Regions from separate parts of the Leisingera sp. G5_S3_59_S7 genome, predicted to be linked through region 2. Evidence: riboswitches for the same ligand, from Rfam matches in the RefSeq annotation. Region 2 holds a riboswitch; the other holds the start of a gene.
What was found. Region 2 has a riboswitch for thiamine pyrophosphate ahead of thiB (thiamine ABC transporter substrate binding subunit). Riboswitches for the same ligand answer to the same signal wherever they lie in the genome.
Positions count from the first base shown of each region.

Region 1 (5,861 bases), on a different contig from region 2:
GGCCGGAACCGATAGGCGCTCCCCAGGGCATCAGCACTTCACAGCCGGCGTCCAGCAGCTTTTCCCCCACCACCAGATCGTCCGTGGTATAGGGAAAAACTTGGAAACCCTCTCTGCTCAGCACCCGCGCCGCCTCCACCAGCCCAAAAACATCCGGCTGCAGAGTGTCGGAATGGCCGATCACCTCCAGTTTGATCCAAGGGGTATCAAACAGCTCCCGTGCCATACGGGCGGTGGTCACCGCCTCCTGCACTGAATGGCAGCCGGCGGTATTAGGCAGGATGCGGCAGCCGGTTTTCCGCAGGCTCTCCCAGAACCCGGCGCCGGAGCCATCGGCGGTCTCGCGGCGCAGGGACACGGTGATGACCTCCGTGCCGCTGGACTGTATCGCCCCGGCCAGCACTGCGGGTGAAGGATATTGCGCGGTGCCCAGGAAAAGGCGCGAGGTGATCTCTGTTCCGTAAACTTTCATCTCATCCTCCCTGCATCGGGGCCAGCACTTCCAGCCGGTCGCCCTCGGACAGCTGCACCTCTTCCCGCTTGCCGCGGGCCACAAAGGTGCCGTTCAACGCGGTGGCCACGACCGAGGAGGCAAAGCCCAGCTCGTGCAGAGCCGTCTTCAGATCGGTTGCGGATACGTCACGCGGTTCGGCGTTCACGATGATCTTCATCTGATGTCTCCTGTAACAGGCGGCGTGCCGCGGCTTGCGCCATCGCGGGGGCAAGCAGAAAGCCGTGCCGGTAAAGGCCATTGAGGCAGAGCGTGCCGTCCTGTTCGGTCAGCCGCGGCAGGTTGTCCGGAAAGGCCGGACGCAGGCCCGCGCCGGTCTCCGCCACGCTGGCCTCGGCAAAGGCGGGGTGCAGGGCAAAGGCCGCGCTCAGCAGTTCGTTGAGCGAGCGCAGGGAGATGGGCCGGTCAGAGCTGCTCTCGATCATGGTGCCGCCGATCATGAAATACCCGTCCCCGCGCGGAACGAGGTAGAGCGGCATCCGCGGGTGCAGCAGCCGCAGGGTGCGGCTGATCTCCACCTCCGGGCAATACAGGATGGCCATCTCGCCGCGCACCGGGCGCAAGCCGGGCAGCGGTGCCGCCATCCCGGTGCAATCCAGCGTGACGCGGGCCGGGGCAGGGGTGCCATAGCGGATCTCCACCCCCATCGCCTGCACCTTGGCGCTCAGATCGCGCAGCGCGCGCCGCGGGTCCAGATGCGCCTCCTGCTCAAAGAACAGCCCTTGCGCAAACCGCCCCGTCAACGCCGGTTCCAGCTTGGCAATCTCCGCCCCGTCCACACCCCGGTGGCCTGACGTGCGGCGGGCGAAACGGGTCAGCTCCGCCCGGTCGCGGGCAGGCGCCACCACCAGCGTGCCGCGCCTGTGGACCGTTGTGACCTTGGCCCACCAATCGAAGGCGCGGCTGCCGAGGGTGATCACCTCCTCCTCGGCGCTTTCGCGTTCGCACCAGGGCGCCAGCATGCCGCCTGCAAAGCGCGCGACGCTGCCGGCCCCGGGCGCCTCGCCCCGCTCATAAACGGTGACCGCCGCCCCGCGCTGCGCCAGTTCATAGGCGCAGGCGAGACCGGCGAGGCCCGCGCCTGCGATGGTGATCATTCCGCCGGTTCCACAGCTTCGGCAGCAGGGACATAGAGCTCACCGCCCTCGCGGAACTTGGCGGCCATCGCCTCCATGCCCTCTTTCTGCGCCTCGGCGCGGATGTCGTGGCTGATCCGCATGGAGCAGAACTTCGGCCCGCACATGGAGCAGAAATGCGCGACCTTATGGGCCTGTTTCGGCAGGGTCTGGTCGTGGAACTCGCGCGCGGTGTCCGGGTCCAGCGACAGGTTGAACTGATCCTCCCAGCGGAACTCGAACCGCGCGCGGCTCAGCGCATCGTCGCGGCGCTGGGCGCCCGGCAGCCCCTTGGCGAGGTCGGCAGCATGGGCAGCGATCTTGTAGGTGATCACCCCCGTCTTCACATCGTCGCGGTCGGGCAGGCCAAGATGCTCCTTCGGTGTCACGTAGCACAGCATTGCACAGCCGAACCAGCCGATCATCGCCGCCCCGATGCCGGAGGTGATATGGTCATAACCCGGCGCGATATCAGTGGTCAGCGGCCCCAGCGTGTAGAACGGCGCCTCGTGGCAGCACTCCAGCTGCTTGTCCATGTTCTCCTTGATCTTGTGCATGGCGACATGGCCCGGACCCTCGATCATCACCTGGCAATCCTTGGCCCAGGCGATCTTGGTCAACTCGCCCAGGGTTTCGAGCTCGGCAAATTGCGCCTCGTCATTGGCGTCTGCGATGGAGCCGGGGCGCAAGCCATCGCCCAGCGAGAAGGAGACGTCATACTGGCGGCAGATGTCGCAGATGTCCTCGAAATGCTCATAGAGGAAGCTCTCCTTGTGGTGATGCAGGCACCACTTCGCCATGATCGAGCCGCCGCGCGAGACGATCCCCGTCACCCGGTTCACCGTCATCGGCACCATGTGCAGCCGCACACCGGCATGGATGGTAAAATAGTCGACGCCCTGTTCCGCCTGCTCGATCAGCGTGTCGCGGAACACCTCCCACGTCAGGTCCTCGGCGATGCCGTTCACCTTTTCCAGCGCCTGGTAGATCGGCACGGTGCCGATCGGAACCGGAGAGTTGCGCACGATCCATTCGCGGGTGTTGTGGATGTTGCGGCCTGTCGACAGGTCCATCACCGTATCAGCCCCCCAGCGGATCGCCCAGACCAGCTTGTCGACCTCTTCCTCCATCGAGGAGGTGACGGCAGAGGTGCCCATGTTGGCGTTGATCTTCACCTTAAAATTGCGGCCGATGATCATCGGCTCGATTTCCGGGTGGTTGATGTTGGCCGGGATGATGGCGCGGCCCGCGGCGATTTCCTGGCGCACGAATTCCGGCGTCACGTAGTCGGGGATGTTGGCGCCGAAGTCATTGCCGTCACGGTTCGCGTAGCACGGCGACAGCTCGCGCAGCTGGTTTTCGCGGATCGCCACAAATTCCATCTCCGGTGTGATGATGCCCGCACGGGCATAGGCCAGCTGGGTCGGCGCCTTGCCGTCCTTGCCGCGCAGGGGGGCGGGTCTCACCGGGAACTCAGGCGTCAGCCGGTCGCCCTCGACAAATCCATTGTCCTCCGGCTTCACATCGCGGCCCTGGTAGCTCTCGACGTCGCCGCGCGCCTCAATCCACTGGCGGCGCAGCTGCGGCAGGCCCTGGCGGATGTCGGTCAGCACGTCCGGGTCGGTGTAGGGGCCGGAGCTGTCATAGACCGGCAACGGCGCCTCGCCCGCGGTAGGGTGGGTGGAGATCTCACGCATTGGCACGCGGATGTCCTGGTGGACCTCGCCGCTGACATAGATCTTGCGCGATGCGGGCAGGGCGCCCGTGGTGATCTTGGGATTGGGGACGTTCATCTGGTGTTCCTCCGGGGCTTCGGTTCAAAAACACCAATTGAGCCGGGACGGAGGAAAACGGGCAGGGGGGTGTACAGCCGGTGTACGGCCGGTGCACGCATGCTGCCTGTCCGAAACAGCGCTTGCCGCCGGGGCGCCGTGCGATGCTTCTTGCTTCCTACGCCAGTATCAACTGGGTCAGGTTCAAAGGGTCGCGCCGCCGGTCCGGGATACCCCGCACCATGACGCCTCTCAGTCCCTTGGGCGGGACTCCCCTGCGTGCCTATAGGGCTAGGGGAGGGGCGGGGTTCGCGTCAACCGGAATCTTTGTAGATTATTTTTTGGTATTAGTATCAGCGTGATACTGGACTTATGGGCGGGTTTTTGAGGCAAATCGCTGCAGCGCAGCTTTGATGCTTGATCGGCGGCTGCAAAATTATCTATAAAAACCAGCAACGCCATCCGCGCATGGCCAACAGGTATAGAGAACAGGAGACAGCATGCTGGACGCTGCACCCATCCGCACCGACTGGACCCGCGAGGAAGCGGAAGCGATTTACAATAAGCCATTCATGGACTTGCTGTTTCAGGCGCACACCGTGCACCGGCAGTATTTCGACCCCAATCAGGTGCAGAAATCCAAGCTGCTCAGCATCAAGACCGGCGGCTGCGCCGAGGATTGCGCCTATTGCTCGCAGTCGGCGCGCAACGGCGCGCAGCTCTCGGCCTCCAAGCTGATCGAGGTTCAGCGTGTGATCGCCGAGGCCAAGAAAGCTAAGGAAGGCGGCGCCACCCGTTACTGCATGGGCGCCGCCTGGCGCTCTCCCAAGGACCGCGACATGGCGGCTCTGGAGGCGATGGTGCAGGGCGTCAAGGACCTGGGTATGGAAACCTGCATGACCCTGGGCATGCTGGACGAGGAACAGGTGTTCCGCCTGCGCGACGCCGGTCTCGATTATTACAACCACAACATCGACACCTCGGAGCGCTACTACTCCGAGATCATCACCACCCGCACCTTCGCCGACCGGATCGACACCCTGAACCGAGTGCGCGAGGCGGGCATCAAGGTGTGCTCCGGCGGCATCGTCGGCATGGGCGAGCAGCAGCTGGACCGTATCGATATGATGCTGGCGCTGGCGACGCTGGAGGTGCACCCGGATTCGGTGCCGGTCAACATGCTGATCCCGATCGCCGATACGCCGCTGGCCAATGTCGAGAAGCTGGACCCGATCGAATTCGTCCGCTCGGTTGCTCTGGCCCGCATTCTGATGCCGAAATCGCACGTGCGCCTGTCCGCAGGCCGCACCGATATGTCGGACGAGATGCAGGCGATGTGCTTCTTTGCCGGGGCCAACTCGATCTTTGTCGGCGACACGCTGCTGACTGCCGACAACCCCGAAGAGGACAAGGACCAGCAGCTGTTCGACCGTCTGGGCATCACCGCCATGGCCGCGGGCTGCGACGGCAGCCGCTGATGGCGGGCGCCTTCCCCAGGCATGAGAAATCGCTGGAAGCGCTGCGCACGCGCGGACGCTACCGGCAGCTGATGCCGCGGGAAGGGCATGACTTCGCCTCCAATGACTACCTTGGGCTGGCGTGCAGCGATGTGATGCGCGCCGCCGCAGCCGATGCGCTGGCGCGCGGTGTGCCGGTGGGGGCAGGCGGCGCGCGCCTGCTGCGCGGCAATGACGCGGAACACCAGCTTCTGGAGGCTGAGGCAGCGGAGTTCTTCGGCACCGAGGCCGCGCTGTTCATGGGCGGCGGCTTTAATGCCAATCAGGCGATCTTCTCTACCCTGCCGCAACTGGGCGATCTGGTGCTCTATGACGCGCTGATCCATGCGAGCACTCACGACGGAATGCGGCTGGGCCGGGCGGAGACCCGCAGCTTTGCGCATGGCGATGTGGAAGACGCGGCGCGGGTGCTGAAAGAGTGGCGCGCGGCGGGCGGCACCGGTCAGGTCTGGATCGCGGTTGAGGCGGTTTATTCCATGGACGGCGACCTCGCGCCGCTGGACGCGCTGATGGCACTGGCCGATGCGGACGGCGCAGTGCTGGTGGTGGATGAGGCGCATTCAACGGGCGTGTTCGGCGATTTGGGCCGCGGGCTGGCGTATGAGATCGCGCACCGGCCAAACGTCCTGAGCCTGCACACCTGCGGCAAGGCGCTGGGGGCCTCCGGCGCTTTGATCTGCGGTCAGCGGGTGCTGATTGAGACGCTGATCAACAAGGCGCGCGGGTTTATCTTTGCCACCGCCCCGTCACCCTTGAACGCGGCACTGGTGCGGGCGGCCTTGCAGGAGCTGCAGCAGAACCCAAGCCGCCGCGAGCAAGCGTGGCAGGGGATCACCCATGCCCAAGGTGAAGCCAAACGCCTGTGCGGGCTGGAGGGTTTCCAAAGCCAGATCCTGCCGGTGGTGATCGGTGACGACAAGCGCTCCATGGCGCTGGCCTCCGCTAT
Region 1 covers NZ_JBQKUH010000013.1:38,731-44,591, forward strand. The annotation lists gene ACTRWG_RS08445 (thiazole synthase) at 1-472, opposite strand, end outside; gene thiS (sulfur carrier protein ThiS) at 474-671, opposite strand; gene ACTRWG_RS08455 (FAD-dependent oxidoreductase) at 640-1,608, opposite strand; gene thiC (phosphomethylpyrimidine synthase ThiC) at 1,605-3,419, opposite strand; TPP riboswitch at 3,557-3,685, opposite strand; gene bioB (biotin synthase BioB) at 3,899-4,876, shown strand; gene ACTRWG_RS08470 (8-amino-7-oxononanoate synthase) at 4,876-5,861, shown strand, end outside.
Region 1: linked by a shared signal. The riboswitch ahead of thiC (phosphomethylpyrimidine synthase ThiC) and the one ahead of thiB (thiamine ABC transporter substrate binding subunit) in region 2 are both predicted to bind thiamine pyrophosphate.

Region 2 (5,861 bases):
GAGGGCGTGGTGGCCGTGGTTGTGCCGGAGGGCGAGGGCACCAGCGTTGAGGCGATAACGGCCGCGCTCTCTGGCCAGCTGGCCAAGTTCAAACAGCCCAAGGAGATCATCCTGCTGGACGCGCTGCCGCGCAACACCATGGGCAAGGTGCAGAAGAAAGCCCTGCGCAAGGAATACGCAGGGCTTTTCTGCTAGTTTTCACCCACCCGGGCCGACGGCCCGGGCAGCGACCGTCCGTCCCCACGGGCGGGCGCTTCGCTTCCGCCCGCGGACGGTCTCTGCCCTAGTGCTGATGCGCTTCTGCGTGCGCCTCTTCTTCGCGCCATTCCCGCACCGCCTGCACCAGGATCTGGAAGGCGGAGTTCAGGAACAGACCGCCCATGATGCCGGCCACAATGAGGTCCGGCCAGCCGGTTGCGGTGCCCCAGACGCCAAGCGCCGCGATCATCACCGCCACATTGCCGATGGCGTCATTGCGCGAGCACAACCAGACAGAGCGCACATTGGCGTCGCCGTCCTTGTAGCGGGCCAGCAGCATGACCGAAATCAGGTTGGCCGCCAGCGCCATAAAGCCGATAACCCCCATGATCTGCGCCTGCGGCACGCCCACATAGAACACCTGATAGACCGTGGAGCCAAACACCCATGCGCCCATCAGCAGCAGGCTGATGCCCTTGCCCAGGGCCGCCAGTGCCCGGGTGCGCAGGGTGGCGCCGATCACCGCCAGCGAAATGCCATAGGTCAGCGCATCGCCCAGAAAGTCCAACGCGTCCGCCTTCAAGGCCTGGCTGCCGGACAGCTGGCCCGCCCCCATTTCCACCGCGAACATGCCGGCATTGATGGCGATCACCAGCCAAAGCCTGCGTTTATAGTCCGCCGATACCCCGTCAAACCGGGCCTCATGATTGCAGCAGCCTGCCATTGCTCTTGTCCTCATTCCTGATTCGGGATCAATGTAGGGCCTCTAGTCACTAGAGCTTCAAGAGGTTTCTGCCATGTTTTCCATCGGTCAGCTGTCCAAGGCCACTGGGGTGAAGGTGCCCACGATCCGCTATTACGAGGAGGTCGGCCTGCTGCCGCAGCCGGGCCGCAATGCCGGCAACCAGCGCCGCTACGGGCAGGATGGCATGGACGCGCTGGGCTTTATCAAGCACGCTCGCGACCTCGGCTTTTCGCTGGAGGACATCAAGGCGTTGATGGGCCTGGACGGGCATCTGGGCGATGACTGCGCCGAAGCCGACCGGATTGCCCGCAGCCAGCTGGCCAATGTCCGCGACCGGATCCGCAAGCTGGAGCAACTGGCGACCGAGCTGGAACGGATCAGCCACCTGTGCGATGGCGGCAACGGCGGCTGCTGCAAGGTGCTGACCGCGCTCGGCGACCACAGCCAATGCGCGGGCGAGCACGGTTGAGCGGCAAAAAAGGCGAAGCATGCAGCTGCAAACTTCGCCCTTGGAAAACGCAAAATCGTCCCTTTTAGAGCCTAAAATCTAGCCAATCCGGCCCTGGTTTTCACCGATCTGGCCGCGGTGCAGCAACAGATGGTCCAAAACCACGCAGGCCATCATCGCCTCGGCTACCGGCACCGCGCGGATGCCGACGCAGGGGTCGTGGCGGCCCTTGGTGATCACCTCGGTGGCGGAGCCGTCCTTGCGGATCGACTTGCGCGGGGTAAGAATCGAGGAGGTCGGCTTCACCGCAAAGCGCACCACCACGTCCTGCCCGGTGGAGATCCCGCCCAGGATGCCGCCGGCGTGGTTGGAAGAGTACTCGGGGCCGTTTTCACCCATGAAGATCTCATCAGCGTTTTCCGAACCTTTGAGGCGTGCGGCATTCATGCCCTCGCCGATTTCCACGCCCTTCACGGCGTTGATCGACATCATCGCGGCGGCCAGATCGGTGTCCAGCTTGCCATAAACCGGCGCGCCGATGCCGGCGGGAACGCCGCGGGCGACGACCTCAACTACGGCGCCCACCGAGTCGTGGTCTTTACGCAGGCGCTGCAGGTAGTCTTCCCACTCCTGCACCGCGCCTGCGTCGGGGATCCAGAAATCGTTCTGGTCAATCGCGCCCCAGTCAAAGCGGCTGCGGTCGATCTCCAGCTCGCCCATTCGGGTCATGTAGCCCTTGATCTCCAGCCCCGGCACCAGCGCCTTGATTGCTTCACGTGCAACACCGCCGGCTGCCACCCGCGCTGCCGTTTCGCGGGCAGAGGAGCGGCCGCCGCCGCGGTAGTCGCGGTTGCCGTATTTCTGGAAATAGGTGATGTCGGCATGGCCCGGACGGAAGGTCTGGGAAATCTCTCCGTAATCCTTGGAGCGCTGATCGGTGTTTTCGATCATCAGCTGGATCGGCGTGCCGGTGGACATGCCGTCGAACACGCCGGACAGGATCTTCACCGCGTCCGGCTCATTGCGCTGGGTGGTGTTCTTGTTCTGGCCTGGGCGGCGCTTGTCGAGCCACTGCTGCAGCATTTCCGGCTCCAGCGGCACATTCGGCGGGCAGCCGTCGACGGTGGCGCCAAGCGCGGGCCCGTGGCTCTCGCCCCAGGTGGTGACGCGGAAGAGGTGTCCAAAGCTGTTCATCGACATGAGGCGCGGTCTCCTTTGCGGGACGTGCTTAGCGGGCAGGGGGCTGTGCCTCAAGCGGATTCCTCTGCGGCAAAGGCGAGAGGGGGCGCTGCCCCCGCCGCCTGGGGCGGCTCCCCCGGGATATTTTCAGCCAGATGAACAAGGGGCCGGTGCTGGCAGCGGTCCAGTTTCACCAAGCCTTAGGTCCTGGCGGGGCTTTGGCTTGTCATTGCTGCGGCTGGGGCCTAATGTCCGCGCCACCTCGGGGTGCGCGCGAGCGCTGAGATGACACCCGTTGAACCTGAACCGGATCACACCGGCGGAGGGAAGGTACTGGACAGCCTCCACCCTTGCCCAAAGCCGCAAAGGAGGATGGCATGAAACATCTTGCATTTGCAGCGGGACTGCTTGGCGCCTCGGCAGCCTTTGCCGAAACGCCCGAACTCACTGTTTATACTTATGACAGCTTTGTTTCCGACTGGGGCCCCGGCCCGGCAGTGGAGAAGGCCTTTGAAGAGGTCTGCGGCTGCGACCTGAAACTGGTAAGCGCAGGCGACGGTGCCGCGCTCCTGGCGCGGATCAAGCTGGAGGGCGCGCGTTCCGACGCCGACGTGGTGCTGGGTCTCGACACCAACCTGACCGCTGCGGCCAAGGAAACCGGCCTGTTTGCCGAGCATTCGGTCAGCGCCGACTATGCAATGCCGGTAGACTGGAACGACGCGACATTTGTGCCGTATGACTGGGGCTACTTCGCCTTTGTTCATAACGCCGATGCCGCAGCGCCTGCGGATTTCAAGGCGCTGGCGGCCAGCGACAAGAGGATCGTTATTCAGGACCCGCGGTCCTCGACCCCCGGGCTGGGTCTGCTCTTGTGGGTCAAGGCCGCCTATGGCGACGAGGCGCCGGAGATCTGGAAGGGCCTGTCCGACAATGTCGTGACCGTGACCAAGGGCTGGTCCGAGGCCTACGGCATGTTCCTGGAAGGCGAGGCCGACATGGTTCTCTCCTACACCACCTCGCCCGCCTACCATCTGATTGCGGAGGAAGACGGCTCCAAGGCGGCGGCAGCCTTTGATGAGGGTCACTACATGCAGGTGGAAGTTGCCGGTAAACTGGCGAACACCGACCAGCCGGAGCTGGCCGACCAGTTCCTGGCCTTCATGGTGTCCGATGCGTTCCAGTCGGTCATCCCGACCACCAACTGGATGTATCCGGCGGTCACCCCGGCAGCAGGCCTGCCGGAAGGCTTTGAGACCCTGATCGCACCGGGAAAATCCCTGCTGCTGAGCGAAGCTGAGGCAGCGGAAGTGCGCGATGCGGCGCTGGACGAATGGCTGGACGCGCTCAGCCAGTAAGCGCCTTTCCCGGGATCAGCGCGGCCCTGCTGGTGGCAGCGCTGATCCTTGGAACCCTTGGGGCTGTTGCGCTCAGGGCTGAGGCTGGCACCGGGTTTGGCGCCAGCGACTGGGCCGCGCTGCGGTTCACTCTGACCCAGGCAAGCCTGTCGGCCCTTCTGAGTGTTGGTCTTGCCGCCCCGGTCGCCCGCGCGCTGGCGCGGCGGCGGTTTCCGGGGCGGAGCCTGCTGATTGCGCTGTTAGGGGCGCCCTTCATTCTTCCGGTCATTGTCGCGATTCTTGGCCTGCTTTCGGTCTTTGGGCGGGCTGGCTGGCTGAGCAGCCTGCTGGGTCTGTTCGGGCTGGAGCCGGTGCAGATCTACGGGCTGCACGGGGTGGTGCTGGCGCATGTGTTCTTCAACCTGCCGCTGGCGACCCGGCTGATCCTGCAGGGCTGGCAGGAGATCCCCGCCGAACGCTTCCGTCTGACGGCGCAGCTGGATGCCGGGCCGCTGGCGATGTGGCGGCTGCTGGAAGGCCCAATGCTGCGGCGGGTGGTGCCGGGCGCGCTGGCGGTAGTGTTTGCCATCTGCCTGTCCAGCTTTGCGGTGGCGCTGACCTTGGGCGGTGGGCCAAGGGCCACCACCATTGAACTCGCTATTTATCAGGCATTCCGATTCGATTTCGACTTGGGCCGCGCGGCGCTTTTGTCGGGCCTGCAACTGCTGCTGACCGCCGCCGCCGCTTTGGTGGCGTTGCGCGTGTCGGCGGGCGAGGGCTTTGGCTCCGGTCTCGACCGCGCGGTGCGGCGCTGGGACGGGCAAGGGGCGCTGGCGCGCAGCGCTGATGCTTTCTGGATTGTCCTGTCCGCGGCGTTCCTGCTGCTGCCGCTGGCGGCAATTACGCTGGCAGGTCTGCCGGGGATGGCAGATCTGAAAAGCAGTGTCTGGCAGGCTGCCGGAACCTCCATACTGGTTGCGGCTCTCAGCACGGTGATCCTGCTGGGACTTGCCTTGCCGATGGCCGCTGCCGTGGCGGCAGGCCGCAACGGCATGACCGAGCTGTCGGGCATCTTGGGCCTTGCAGCCTCGCCCTTGGTGATCGGCACCGGGCTGTTCATTCTGATCTATCCCATCGCGGACCCTTTTGCGCTGGCGCTGCCGGTGACGGCGCTCGTCAATGCGGTGATGGCGCTGCCCTTTGCCATGCGCATCCTGGTGCCCCGTGCGCGGGAGGTGCTGGGGCGGTACGGCCGCCTGTCGCTGTCGCTGGACATGCAGGGATGGGCCTTTGTCCGGCGTGTCTACCTGCCGCGGATGCGGGCGCAGACCGGGTTTGCGGCCGGTCTGGCGGCGGCCCTGTCGATGGGCGACCTCGGCGTGGTGGCGCTGTTTGCCGATCCGGATTTCGCAACGCTGCCCTTGCAGATCTACCGGCTGATGGGGGCCTACCGGATGGAGGCAGCGGCCGGCGCGGCACTGCTGCTGCTGCTGCTGTCGATGGGCGTATTCTGGATTCTGGACCGCGGAGGGCGCTGGCATGCTGAGGCTTGAGAACTGCCGGATAATGAACGGCGATTACGCGGTGGAGGCGGATCTGGAGATCGCAGCCGGTGCCTGCGTCGCGGTGATTGGCCCCTCCGGCGCCGGGAAATCCACGCTGGTGGAGGCTGTGGCCGGTTTCCTGCCCGTCACCCGCGGGCGCATCGCGTGGAATGGTGCGGACCTCACCAGCCAGCCTCCGGGTAAACGGCCGGTGGCGATGCTGTTTCAGGACGGCAACCTGTTTCCGCATCTGACCGTGGCACAGAACGTGGGCTTGGGGCTGCATGCGAACCTGAGGCTGAGCGCGGCGGAGTGGAGCCGGGTTGATGCCGCGCTGGAGCGGGTTGGCCTGGGCGGCATGGGCGGGCGTAAGCCTGCGGCGCTGTCCGGCGGGCAGCAAAGCCGGGTGGCGC
Region 2 covers NZ_JBQKUH010000002.1:141,846-147,706, forward strand. The annotation lists gene ACTRWG_RS01970 (malonate--CoA ligase) at 1-195, shown strand, start outside; gene ACTRWG_RS01975 (cation efflux transmembrane domain-containing protein) at 284-922, opposite strand; gene ACTRWG_RS01980 (MerR family transcriptional regulator) at 996-1,412, shown strand; gene aroC (chorismate synthase) at 1,491-2,591, opposite strand; TPP riboswitch at 2,824-2,915, shown strand; gene thiB (thiamine ABC transporter substrate binding subunit) at 2,948-3,925, shown strand; gene ACTRWG_RS01995 (thiamine/thiamine pyrophosphate ABC transporter permease ThiP) at 3,901-5,457, shown strand; gene ACTRWG_RS02000 (thiamine ABC transporter ATP-binding protein) at 5,444-5,861, shown strand, end outside.